3 regions of the Paraburkholderia sp. GAS82 genome follow, and region 3 is predicted to be linked to each of the others. Evidence: predicted binding sites of a transcription regulator. Region 3 holds the regulator's gene; each other region holds the start of a gene.
The links. The regulator LexA, encoded in region 3, represses DNA repair genes until DNA is damaged. The targets are predictions, from matches to a motif close to ACTGTATNNNNATACAGT.
Positions count from the first base shown of each region.

Region 1 (4,142 bases), on a different contig from region 3:
CGCGCAAGGACATCGTGCGTTGACGGCGGCGGTGGAGTTTGTTGTCGCCAACACGAAGCGCGATCCGAATGCGGTGTTTGCCGGCAGCGTGCCGTATCTGAAACTGGCGGGCATCGTGCTCGGCGGCTGGCAGATGGCGCGTGCGTTGCTGGTGGCGGCGGAGAAGCGTACCGAAGATCCGTCGTTCTATGGGGCGAAAATCGCGACCGCGCAGTTCTACGCAGAGCATGTGCTGCCGCAGGCGGCTGCGCTTGAAGTGGCGATTGTCAGCGCGAAGGGGGATGAGGGTGTGCTGGCGCTGTCGGAGGATCAGTTTTGACGTTGCGCGTGAATTGAGTGCGAGACTGCGTGATCGATGAGATCACGCGAAAAACAAACGGCGCCTGGAAGCTTGCAGGCGCCGTTTGTTTTGAGAGGGGCGGACAGCGTTACTGTCGTTCCGGTTGGTAACTTGCCAAATCGCTCAGGCGTAAGCCGGACGCGTTGCACCACCCGTCTCGCCGAGGTAGCGGTGCACCGACAGGTCGTCCGCCTGAATGGCAGGCTGCTTGCCCGACATCAGGTCCGCCAGCAGTTGGCCCGAGCCGCACGACATGGTCCAGCCGAGCGTGCCATGGCCGGTATTCAGGAACAGGTTCGACACCGGCGTGCGGCCGACAATCGGCGTGCCGTCCGGGGTCATCGGACGCAGGCCGGTCCAGAAGCTAGCCTTGGCCGTGTCGCCACCGCCCGGGAACAGGTCGTTCACGCACATCTCGAGCGTCTCGCGACGCGCCTGACGCAGCGACTTGTCGAAGCCAACAATCTCCGCCATGCCTCCGACGCGAATCCGGTCGTCGAAACGCGTAATCGCAATCTTGTAGGTTTCATCGAGCACGGTCGACACCGGCGCGGCCGCGGCATTGACGATTGGCGCGGTGATCGAATAGCCCTTCAGCGGATACACCGGAATCTTGACGATGTCCGCGAGGAACTTCGTCGAATACGAACCGAGCGCCACTACGAACGCGTCGGCGCGTACCAGTTCGCTACCGCATTGCACGCCGGCGATCCGGCCGCCCGCCATGGCGAGCGCGTCGATCGGCGTGTTGTAGCGGAATGTCACGCCCAGTTCTTCAGCCAGTGCCGCGAGGCGCGTGGTGAACATCTGGCAATCGCCGGTTTCGTCGCCCGGCAGACGCAGGCCGCCCGTCAGCTTGTGGGCAGTTGCAGCGAGTGCTGGCTCGGCACGCGCGAGTTCGTCCGGCGACAGCAGTTCGAACGGCACATTGGCGTCTTTCAGCACGGCGATGTCTTTCGCGGCGCCGTCGAATTGCTGCTGCGTGCGGAACACCTGCAGCGTGCCGCCGGTACGGCCTTCGTACTGGATGCCGGTGTCGGCGCGCAGGGCCTGCAGGCAGTCGCGGCTGTATTCGGCAAGGCGCACCATACGGCCCTTGTTGACCGCATAGCGCGACGACGTGCAGTTCTGCAGCATCTGCCACATCCATTGCAACTGGAATTGCGTGCCGTCGAGGCGGATGGCAAGCGGCGCGTGCTTCTGGAACATCCACTTGACAGCCTTCATCGGCACGCCCGGCGCGGCCCATGGCGACGCGTAGCCTGGCGAGATCTGACCGGCGTTGGCAAAGCTCGTTTCGAGTGCCGGACCGGCTTCGCGGTCGATCACCGTGACTTCATGACCGGCGCGTGCAAGATAATAAGCGCTCGTCACCCCGACGACGCCACTGCCCAAAACGACGACTCGCATAGCTGCTCCAGAAGGTTCTTTGGGGCTCGCGCGTCCTTGGAGAAATCAGCTCGTTTGTAGATAATTCGATTAACGAGGTGATACGCTTTCAGCCCAGTGTTATCCGCTATAGTATTGAGTGTCAGGTAGGTTTTGTTATTGTATTTTTAAGATTTTCAGTAAAAAGGCCATGCGAACACATCGTCAACCGATCCGTGCGCTCGACAAGCTCGATCACAGGATTCTCAGGCTGCTTCAGCAGGACGGCCGGATGGCGATGAAAGACCTCGCCGAGCAGGTTGGGCTGTCGGTTACGCCATGCATCGAACGGGTCAAGCGGATGGAGCGCGACGGCGTGATCACCGGCTACCATGCGCGTGTCAATCCGGCTGAGCTGGGCGCTGCGCTGCTGGTGTTTGTCGAGATTACGCTCGACCACAAGAGCGGCAACATGTTCGACCAGTTTCGCCGCGAGGTGCAGAAGATTCCCGAGGTGCTCGAGTGTCATCTGGTGTCGGGCGACTTCGACTACCTCATCAAGGCCCGCATTGGCGAGATGGCCGACTACCGCAAGCTGCTCGGCGATATCCTGCTGCAGCTGCCCGGGGCGGTGCAGTCGAAGAGCTATGTGGTGATGGAAGAAATCAAGGAAACCTTGACGATCGCGGTGGGCGAATAGGCTGTCGGTAAGGTAAAGACGGGACTCGACAAACGGCTCAAACACTGTATATTTATACAGTAACAGTGAGCCGTTTTTTCGTTCCCGTTTCCTGTTTTGGCCTGACCTCGCCGTGACTGATTCCGTCCCCGAATATCCGATCGCCCCGCCTACGCCCCACAAAGGGCGCGGTGCCGTGACGAACCTGCAAGGCCGCTATGAGCTTGACCAGCGCGAAGCGGTGGATGACGGCTGGGCGCCAAATGAGGAAGAGGAAGGTAGTTCACCCAAGTTGCGCACGCAGATCTTTGAAGAGCGTGCCAAAACCATCCTGACCCGCAACGCGTCGCCCGACATCCCGTTTAACGTCTCGCTCAATCCTTATCGCGGTTGCGAACACGGCTGCATCTATTGCTTCGCGCGGCCCACCCATAGTTATCTGGGGCTATCGCCGGGACTCGATTTCGAGAGCCGCATTTACGCCAAGGTCAACGCGCCGGAACTGCTCGAACGGGAGCTTTCGAAGAAGTCGTACGTGCCGGAGCCGATCGCACTCGGCGTCAATACGGATGCCTGGCAGCCGGTCGAACGCGAGTTGGGTCTCACGCGACGGGTAATCGAGGTGTTGCACGCGCGCGGTCATCCGTTTGCGGCTATTACCAAGTCGTCATTGATCGAGCGCGATCTGGATCTGCTTGTACCTATGGCGGAGCGCGGCCAGTTCATGGCGGCCATCACCATCACCACGCTGGATGCCGAGATTGCCCGCACGCTCGAACCACGAGCAGCAACGCCGGCACGGCGGCTGCGCACAATCCGCACGCTGAGCGAGGCCGGAATTCCGGTGGGCGTCAGTATTGCGCCAGTAATTCCGTTCGTCACCGAGCCTGACATGGAGCGGGTCATGGAGGCGTGTGCGGAAGCGGGGGCGACCAATGCGAGCTATATCGTGCTGCGTCTGCCGTGGGAAGTCGCGCCGCTATTCAAAGACTGGCTCGCAGCGCATTTCCCGGATCGGGCCGAGCGGGTCATGAACCGCGTGCGCGACATGCGCGGTGGCAAGGACTACGACGCCTCCTTTGCCACACGAATGAAAGGTGAGGGTTTGTGGGCCGATCTGATGAATCAGCGCTTCCATAAAGCCGCGCGTCGGCTCGGTCTGAACGAGCGTCGGCGAGGCATTCTGGATATGTCGCAGTTTGTCCGCGCGCAGCCGCCGGCGCCGATCCCGGCGCGCGACGACGGACAAATGGATCTCTTTTAGCTGGGGCGTACGAGCGTTGGCGCCGCCAGCCCGTTTGATCGATCTGTTCGGCCGACGCCCCTCGAATCGCCTACATCGACGATTCGAAATAGGTATCGAATGCAACGGCAAGGCTCGCCATCATCAGCATGGCGCCAATGAACAGCGAGAAAATCACGACGAAGATCACCGGCCAGCCGGAACGGCTGCTTTGCGCGCTCTGCGGGTTGAATTGCGCATCCCACTTTTCGTCGGGACGCAGTCCGTAGACAATCGCTGCAAGGAATGCGGAAAATAGTGAGATTGCGCCCGGGACCGCCAGCACCCAACCGAGCGCCGAGGTCCGCTGGGTGAGGATCAGCAGCAGAACACCCGGAATGCCGAACAGCGTACAGATCAGGTGAATCCAGCCATACAGGTCGCGCTTTCCATATAAGTAGAAACGGTGCGCGCCGAGGCTGCCGAAGAAGAAGGCGAGTGCCGCGGTAATCGTCTTGGACCTGAAGCGCGGT
Region 1 covers NZ_JBNDLX010000001.1:2,461-6,602, forward strand. Annotated here, with positions in the region: gene P3T17_RS00010 (acyl-CoA dehydrogenase) at 1-319, shown strand, start outside; gene P3T17_RS00015 (D-amino acid dehydrogenase) at 464-1,750, opposite strand; gene P3T17_RS00020 (Lrp/AsnC ligand binding domain-containing protein) at 1,920-2,408, shown strand; gene P3T17_RS00025 (PA0069 family radical SAM protein) at 2,521-3,651, shown strand; gene P3T17_RS00030 (TM2 domain-containing protein) at 3,722-4,142, opposite strand, start outside.
Region 1: the regulator LexA is predicted to act here: its motif matches at 2,452-2,469, upstream of P3T17_RS00025 (PA0069 family radical SAM protein).

Region 2 (4,142 bases), on a different contig from region 3:
CGCGCGCAGCGCGGTAAACCGATACCGCCAGTTCGCGCTGTCCGCTGCGAAACTCAGCATGCGGAAACGCCAACGTGCCTAATGCCGCATTGCGTGCGTTACGGTGCGCCTCCTCTCGAGTGGCCCAGCCGATAAACCGCTCGCACTGTTCGACAAAAAATGCTTCCAGAGAGGCCGCCGTGTGCAACTGGGACAGCACGGTCTCCTTCTGGCTCGCAATGTCGAAGTAGACCAGCGCCACATGCACCTCGGTCAGCCCGCGCGAGTGACACAGCAGATGGCCATAAACCAGTGCCTGAGCCCAATGCAATGCGCGGTGATTGTCCCGCATCGCCGCGAGGTCGCCACGATAGGTCTTGACCTCTTCGATCCGATTGAGCACGGGGTCATACCCGTCCGCCCGGCCGCGCACGGTGAGGCTGCGATGTACACCGGTCAGCGTAATCTCCGCCTCGTAGTCGTCAGCCCGCCGCCCCGCTACGGTGGCATGTCCCGCGATGCCCTCCGCAGCCGTGGGCGCGGGCGTAAAACGCAGATCGAGATCGCCGCGTTTCGCCGTGAACTCGCACAACGCCCGCACAGCCACGACGTAGGTCATGCGTCCACCCCGGCGTCGATGGCAAGTTCGTCGTCGGCCCAGCGTACGTCGAGCACACGCACGGGCATGCCGTGCTGCGCACAGTATTCGAGCCAGCGGATCTGGTTGTCCTGCAGACGATCGCCGGGCCCCTTCACTTCGATCAGCTCATAGCGCCGCTCGGCAGGCCAGAAGCGCACGAGATCCGGCAGGCCGGAACGGTTGCTGCGAATGTCGCGCAGGAGCCGTTCGAACCAGAGTTTCAGATGCGCGGCCGGCAGACAATCGAGTGCCTGGGTGACGAGTTCAGGCGTCAAAACACCCCAGAACACGAACGGAGACAGTAACCCTGCCTTGCTCTCGAGATGCCGCAGTATCGTCTCGCGATACGCGCCACTGTCGAGTTGCGCGAGGCAAACTTCGAACTGCGCGGCGCGGCGCGCATGGAAATCGGGCGCATGCAGATCAGCTGGGCCGCGCTGGAAAGGATGGAAAAACGCACCGGGGATCGCCGCGAACACAGGTTCCCAGCACAGCAAACCGAACAGCGAATTGATCAGCGCATTCTCGACATAGTGAACCGGCGCGTGCGGACAACCCAGATGATCGCGCGCGACGTATTCCACCGCGAGAGGCGCAGCGGGCCGAGGCAAAACCAGCGTACTGCGCTCGATGGGACGAGCCTGCGTGCCCCTCGCTGCCTGTAGACCCAGACGACGTTGCAGTCGCGGCAACATGCGAGCGAGACGCTGACGTTCCTCTTCGCTTTCCGGCCCTTCGGCCGCTTCCTGCGCCAAGGCGAACGCCGCCTCGAAACGGCCACAGCGCTCGAGCACCCGCATGCGCCGATGACGTGCCCCCGGCCAGGTGCAGCGTATATAGACGCTCAGCGCCGCGTCCCACTGCTGCTGGCGTTCGCAATGCTGTCCGACGCGAAAGAGCAGCTTGGCACGACGCGCTTCGAGCCACGGGTTGCCGATCTCGATAGCAGCGATTTCGTCGACCAGCGGGTCAACGGGCTCATCTGCGCTCAGCGTCTCGAGCGCTTCGCGACAGGCGTGCAAGGCGAGATAGCCGTCCACATCCGCGCGCTGTTGAAACGCCCGTGACGACGGAGAAAACGCCACTGTCTCGTACTGGAACACGCCGAGATCCGCGAGCACGAACTCCGACCAGTCCTGCTGCAGATTGCCGAAGAACATCAGCCTCAGACGTTCGCACAGCGGCGCGACGGTGACATGAAACACACGGTCGGAGGTTTGCGGATTCCAGACGTCGTAGGGTTTGGCGTCGTGACAGGTCGCACGCAAGGCGTCGAGCAGATCTGACTTGCGGAGCCCTTTGCGTGCGGGGACGTCGGTAAAAATCTGCTGCAGTTCCGGGCGGGTCGCCAGCGCGAATAGCTCGTCGAGGCTTAGATGAGGTGTAGCGTCGATCCAGCCAAGCGCAATCAATGGCGTGGCTGCGAGCAGTGGGCAGCCGATTTCCTCGTAGACCAGGCGGCTGGCTTTGAAAAGCGTGCCTTTGCGCATCAGCATGCGCACGAGCAGCGCCCGCGATGCCTGTGGCAAGCGGCTGAACTCCGTGAGAAAGCTGCGCTCGTCGGGGCCGAGCACGTCGGCGTAGCGCTCGGCGAGCCATGCCAGCGCACGTTCGAAATTCAGCAGGTAGTAAAGCGCCCAGGGCGGCGGCGAGCTCTCCCCTGCCTGGCCGGCAAGAGCCGCGGAAGGAACATCGATAGTAGCGACGGAGGGCGCGTCAGGAAGCATCGGTCACCACGGGACGATCAATGGACTGTATGTTTGTACAGTATATGATAGCAAACCGCGCGTGGCCGCGGTTTCGATGATTGACGGCCCACACCTCCTGACTGGCTTCCGCGGCGGATGAACGTATAAACGAATCGCGAGACAATCGGGCGACACGGTTTTGTCACCGGAAGAAACTGAGGCAACCGCATGCAGTCGACCTGCGGCCTGATATCGCTTCAGGCGCTATCGACCGGCGATCGACTGCTGAGATACGCGGTGACTGCCCCTGTCAGCGCCATGCCCTGCAACTCCTCAGGTGATGCCAGATGCGTGGCGACAATCTCACGATTATCAAGCCGCAGCTCGGGCAAGCGATCGAGGTGCAGTTCAAAGAAATGCACCCGGTCTCTTCTCCCGTCCCAAATGCCGTACACACTGCCCGCGGGGCGTAATGGGTGCGGCGAGAGACCCAGCTCCTCCTCCATTTCGCGGTGCGCCGCTGCTTCGGGCGCCTCGCCAGGCTCGAGACTACCGCCGGGAAAATTCCACTCGTCGCGGTACGATGAGTGCACCAGCAACAGCGCCTGCCCGACATAGATTGCGACTAGCGCGCCCTCGTGGCGAGGCCGTCGAAGGTGCCACCAGGCGCGAGCGAGCCGGAATCCGAGGCGAAGCGCCATGCGCCAGACAGAGTCGACAACCATGGCCAGACGCGCTCGCTCATGGCTCTGCATGAGGTCTCTCCTTTCCTTTCATGGTCAGAGGATCTTCCGGTTCGTCGCGTTCGCGTGGGTTGGTCGTTTGGTGTCTGGTGTGCCGCTGCGTGAGAAAACTGTACGGCTAGCGCGGGTATCGAATGGTTAGGACCTGCGGAGCATGCTTCCCGAAGCGCTGCACCGAAGCCGTCACGGCAAAGGTGATTATTGCGCCGCTTACGTCTGCAATCTCTCGAGTTCCGCATGCACCTCATCGACCTTGCGCTGCCGCTCGGCAATTTTCCTGGCACTCTTGCCGTCGGCCTTTGCGTACGTAACCTCTTGCTCCACCGAGTTGCGTTTCGCATCGCAGCCGCTTGTCTGAGCGGAACACATTACCGGAAAGATGATGATGGCGAGCGTAAATGCCTTGATGGTTGTACTCAAGCGGGGCCTCCGGGTGTTTATGCTCTTGGTGTCGAGGTTCGATGCGGCAATATTACTTTGAATTGCGGAGGGGATTTGGAGAATCGCAGCTTGGCGGTCGAGAGTGATGTTGCACACCAAGATGCTGCGAAGGCACTGAGCAGAATGGGGCCGGCGGGCAATTCATTCAAGCGACAGATTTTTCGACTGCTCCAGGAGAGCGGCTACTCTATGTCAAAGCCAGCTGAACGGCCCGGACAACAGTTTCAGTTCAGCGGATGAACGCTCATTCGAAGTATGGGGCGACGGTCAGGCGCTCCCCGTTCGACACACTCACGCTAGCGCCCCGGAACCGGGCACCATGGCAATCACCGTCCACGTGGTTCGCCGACTCAAGGCCAGTTTTCGATTGCGTACCTCCGGCAATCCGCGGTTTCGAAATGCGCCGTTGGCCAATTCACCGTGTGCCGGCCAAATTTCGGCAGCTCATCCTTTGACAGGTCGGCGAGGCAACTGCGCCACGCGTCGGCGTCGGCCGATTCCGAATTGCCGCGGCACTGCGGATGGCGCTTTTCGCTAATCATGGCCTCCTCCAGTGCGGTTGCAGCCCTTTCCGGTTCTCTGAGTCGGGTCTCGATCTTCGCGACCTCTTTGTACGCCTTGCTTGTATATTCGTCGTCCAGCGCGATTGCC
Region 2 covers NZ_JBNDLX010000013.1:112,933-117,074, reverse strand. Annotated here, with positions in the region: gene P3T17_RS32500 (ATP-dependent DNA helicase) at 1-598, opposite strand, end outside; gene P3T17_RS32495 (VRR-NUC domain-containing protein) at 595-2,346, opposite strand; gene P3T17_RS32490 (NUDIX domain-containing protein) at 2,565-3,062, opposite strand; gene P3T17_RS32485 (hypothetical protein) at 3,261-3,470, opposite strand; gene P3T17_RS32480 (tetratricopeptide repeat protein) at 3,842-4,142, opposite strand, start outside.
Region 2: the regulator LexA is predicted to act here: its motif matches at 2,371-2,388, upstream of P3T17_RS32495 (VRR-NUC domain-containing protein).

Region 3 (4,142 bases):
CTGCGCTGCGGCGCCGACCTGGCGCTGGACCTGAAGGCGGAAACACATCTGCTGTCGGTTGTCGACATGCGCTCGAGCATTGCGCAAAGCGCCGGTCTCTTGACCGATGTGGCCTGCGGCAGCTTCGAGAAAACCGCTCGCGACATCCTGCAGGAAGGTGTGGAGTGGCTCACGGAGCGGGGTGTCACCGCACAAGGTCATTTTGCGTTCGGCCATCCCATAGACGAAATTGCCAATCTCGCCAACGAGCTGCATGTGGATCTGGTGGTGGTCGGTCACCGTTGCCGCACCGGCCTCTCGCGCTGGTGGATGGGCGCGGGCAATACGCCGCTGCTCGACCGCATCTCGTGCAGCATTCTGGTGGCGTGTTCGTCGGCGCAAGAGCAGGAGCAGGCCGCTGCACCGGCTGCTGCAGCTACCACTGCGGCCTGAGATAGAGCGGAGTGGAGTGGCAGAGGCCCGCCTTTGCGGGTCGGGCCGTGCCTTGGGTACAGTCAGGCTGCGCGGGAACGGGCGGCCTGACTGGTGAAGGCGCATTGCTTCGCCGCACGGCGAGCGCTAGCCGTTCAGATCTACCGCGGCCAGCTTCCACGAGAACAATCCTTCGCGCCGCAGAATCGCGGCATAGCGCGTATCGCCGACACCGTGCTGATACGTGACGACGAATTCATTGATGCCACGATAGGCGACCGTTGTCTGCGGCGGTTGCGGTGGGGTTGTCGGTGAGCCGGCCGTCGCGGGAGCGGGCGCCGTCGAGTCTGCGCTGCCGGCAGGCGCATTGGCTGGAGCGTTCGCAGGCGCATCGGGCGGTACCGGTGGCCGTTGGGTCGGATCGCCGCGCGGCGGCATTCCGTTCAGGAGTGCGGCGACGCCATCTGGGGTTGCGTAAGCATCGACCACCGGACCAATCAGTGCGACGCCTATCATCGCGCCGAGGGCCGCGAGCGGATTGCCGTTGGCACGCGCCTGGATCTTTCTCGTCAGCAGACCAGCAATCTGATCCTTCAGGCTTTCGCGCAACGCGGGATAGTCGACATATTCGCTGACGGTTTGCGCGTCACGTTCATCGGCGGCGCGTTTCAGACGATCGAGTGCGAGATACGGCAACGCATAGGCGTACCCGAGTACAGCCACGACCACAATGACAAGCACTGTGACGATCAGCGGCCGCGCGACGCCGCGTTTTGCAGGTGTTGAAACAGCCATCGGGCGAGCTTCTCCGTGAGGTGTGATCTAACGTGGACCGCATCCGCGGGAAAACGATCCCCATACGACCGATGCACGATTATCCCTGAGCCAACCGCGCGCAACCTCACGTAATGATCTTTACCGGGTGTGCGAACCGCCTGACGGCCGGTTCACCCATCTCTGGGCTTTTTTCCGGATGCTTACTCGAACATCGCATTCTGCACGCCGGCCGTTTCTTCGGCGATGCAGCGGTCGATCATGCGGCACACGGCGTCCACCGTGCCGACCATGATCAGACGCGACGGCCCGTGGTACACCCGCACCGGCGCGCGCCGGGCTGGCTCCGCCGTATTGAGCCCTGAATTTAGCGACACGCGTGCGAAGGCCGGCAGCGCCGACGGCAAGGTCGAAGCATGCGGCTGCGGGTCGTCGAACAGCGAAGCAGTAACATTGGACGCCTCGATCGGCGCGCACGGTACGAGATTGCGCAAATGGCGCAGGCGACCGAACTGACGGAAGGGCAGCAGGCGGGCAAGGCGTTCCATGATTCTCTCCAGTCGTTGTTCAGGCAAGGTTCAGAACTCAGTGGGGCGGATCAGCCCCACTGCGATGCCTTCCAGTGCGAATTCCGCACTGCCGGCCTGAACAAAGATATTTTCGTAATCGGGGTTCTCGGCGATCAGCTCGATGCCATTCGGCCGGCGCTTGAGACGCTTGACCGTCACGTCGTCGCCCAACCGCGCGACGATGATTTGGCCGTCTTTGGCTTCGCTTTTCTTCTGTACGGCGAGCAGGTCGCCGTCGAAAATGCCGGCGTCCCGCATGGACAACCCGCGCACTTTCAGCAGGTAGTCCGGCTTGCTGGAAAAGAGCGCCGGGTCGCAGGCGTAATGCTGCGAGACGTGTTCCTGCGCAAGGATCGGGCTACCCGCGGCCACCCGGCCAACCAGCGGCAGCGACAACTGCATGATGCTGGCGTGCGGCAGCGTGAACTGATGCGGCCCGTCGTCCTGACTGGCCAGCAGTAGCCGGATGCCGCGCGACGCGCCCGCGGCGAGCTCGATGACCCCCTTGCGAGCAAGCGCGCGCAAGTGCTCTTCCGCCGAGTTAGCCGAGCTGAAGCCCAGCTCGGCGGCGATCTCCGCGCGGGTGGGCGGAAAACCGGTGCGTTCGATGGCCCGGCGGATCAGATCGAAAACTTCTTGCTGTCGTGCGGTGAGTTTGGTCATGGGGTCACTGTATGGATAGACAGGTGACTGTATTTTTATACAGTATCCGGCGCAATTCAAGCTTTACTTTAAGTTCTCGACCCTGGGTGTCAGTGGAACGCCGTCAGACGGCGTCCTAACACCGGATTTCGTGCCGCAACGCCGCGTCCGGCTGTCATTACCACTTTTGAGTATTAAAAAATGAAGAAACATTATTTTTAATGATGAAAGCCCTTCGATAGACTGGGCCTCGAGTCGACGCAGGCAAGACGCGCGCAAGACCTCAAACACCAAACACAACAGACAGGAAGGGGCACGTTGCCTCGCCTGACCACCACGCGGAGAAGCTGGATGATCGATCAGGGCACGGGGCTCGCACGCAGGACCAGGAAGCTCATCACGGTGCTGGCGCTTGGCGCCGCAGCGGCACTTGGGCTGACCGGACAGACGCAGGCGGCGGACACGACGCTGCTGAATGTGTCGTACGACCCAACGCGCGAGTTGTACCAGCAGATCAACGAGGCATTCGGCAAACAGTGGAAAGCCCAGACCGGCGAGACCATCACCTTCAAGCAGTCGCATGGCGGCTCAGGTGCGCAGGCGCGCTCGGTTCTTGACGGGCTGCAGGCGGACGTCGTGACGCTCGCGCTCGCTTACGACATCGATGCGCTTGCCAGCAAGGGCATCGTCGACAAGAACTGGCAGAAGCGTCTGCCGGACAACGCCGCGCCGTACACCTCGACGATCGTTTTCCTCGTGCGCAAGGGCAACCCCAAACACATCAAGGATTGGGACGACCTGGTGAAGCCGGGCGTGTCGATCGTCACGCCGAACCCAAAAACCTCGGGCGGCGCACGCTGGAACTATCTGGCGGCATGGGCGTATGCCGAGCATCAACCGGGCGGCAATGATCAGAAGGCCAAGGAATTCGTCACGAAGCTGTACAAGAACGCGGGCGTGCTCGATTCGGGCGCGCGTGGGGCGACGACGAGCTTCGTGCAGCGCGGTATCGGCGATGTGCTGATTGCCTGGGAAAACGAAGCGTTTCTGTCGCTCAAGGAGTTTGGTCCGGACAAGTTCGAGATCGTGGTGCCGTCGGTGAGCATTCTGGCTGAACCGCCTGTATCGGTAGTCGACAAGGTGGTGGACAAGCATGGCACGCGCAAGCTGGCTGAGGCGTATCTGAACTTCCTCTACAGCGAGCAGGGGCAGGAGATTGCCGCGGAGAACTTCTACCGTCCGCGTTCGGACAAGGTGCCGGCCGCGCTGACCGCGAAGTTTCCGAAGCTGAAGCTGTACACCGTGGATGACACGTTCGGCGGCTGGGCGAATGCGCAGAAAACGCACTTCGCAGACGGTGGCGTGTTCGATTCGATCTACTCGCCGCAGTGAGGCGTAACGAGGTAAGGCAGTCAGGCTGTCGTCCGGCGCGCCTCAAGGGGCGCGCCGTTTGGCCATTCAGCCTGGTCCAGCCGCGCGACCCGGTTTTCACCCTGAAAGAGCATCGAGCATGACAACGTTGACCTTCCGCAAGCCAAGCGCCTTACCGGGCTTCGGCCTGACGCTCGGCATCACAGTGGCGTATCTGAGCCTCGTGGTGCTGATTCCGCTTGCGGCGACCTTTCTCAAGACCGCCTCGCTCGACTGGACGCAGTTCGTGCACGCGGTCGCTTCGCCGCGCGTGCTGGCGTCGTACCGGTTGACCTTTTTTGCGGCGCTCGGCGGCGCGCTCGTCAATGCGGTATT
Region 3 covers NZ_JBNDLX010000004.1:112,961-117,102, reverse strand. Annotated here, with positions in the region: gene P3T17_RS14025 (universal stress protein) at 1-432, shown strand, start outside; gene P3T17_RS14020 (DUF2939 domain-containing protein) at 559-1,206, opposite strand; gene P3T17_RS14015 (hypothetical protein) at 1,389-1,733, opposite strand; gene lexA (transcriptional repressor LexA) at 1,764-2,417, opposite strand; gene P3T17_RS14005 (sulfate ABC transporter substrate-binding protein) at 2,748-3,788, shown strand; gene cysT (sulfate ABC transporter permease subunit CysT) at 3,907-4,142, shown strand, end outside.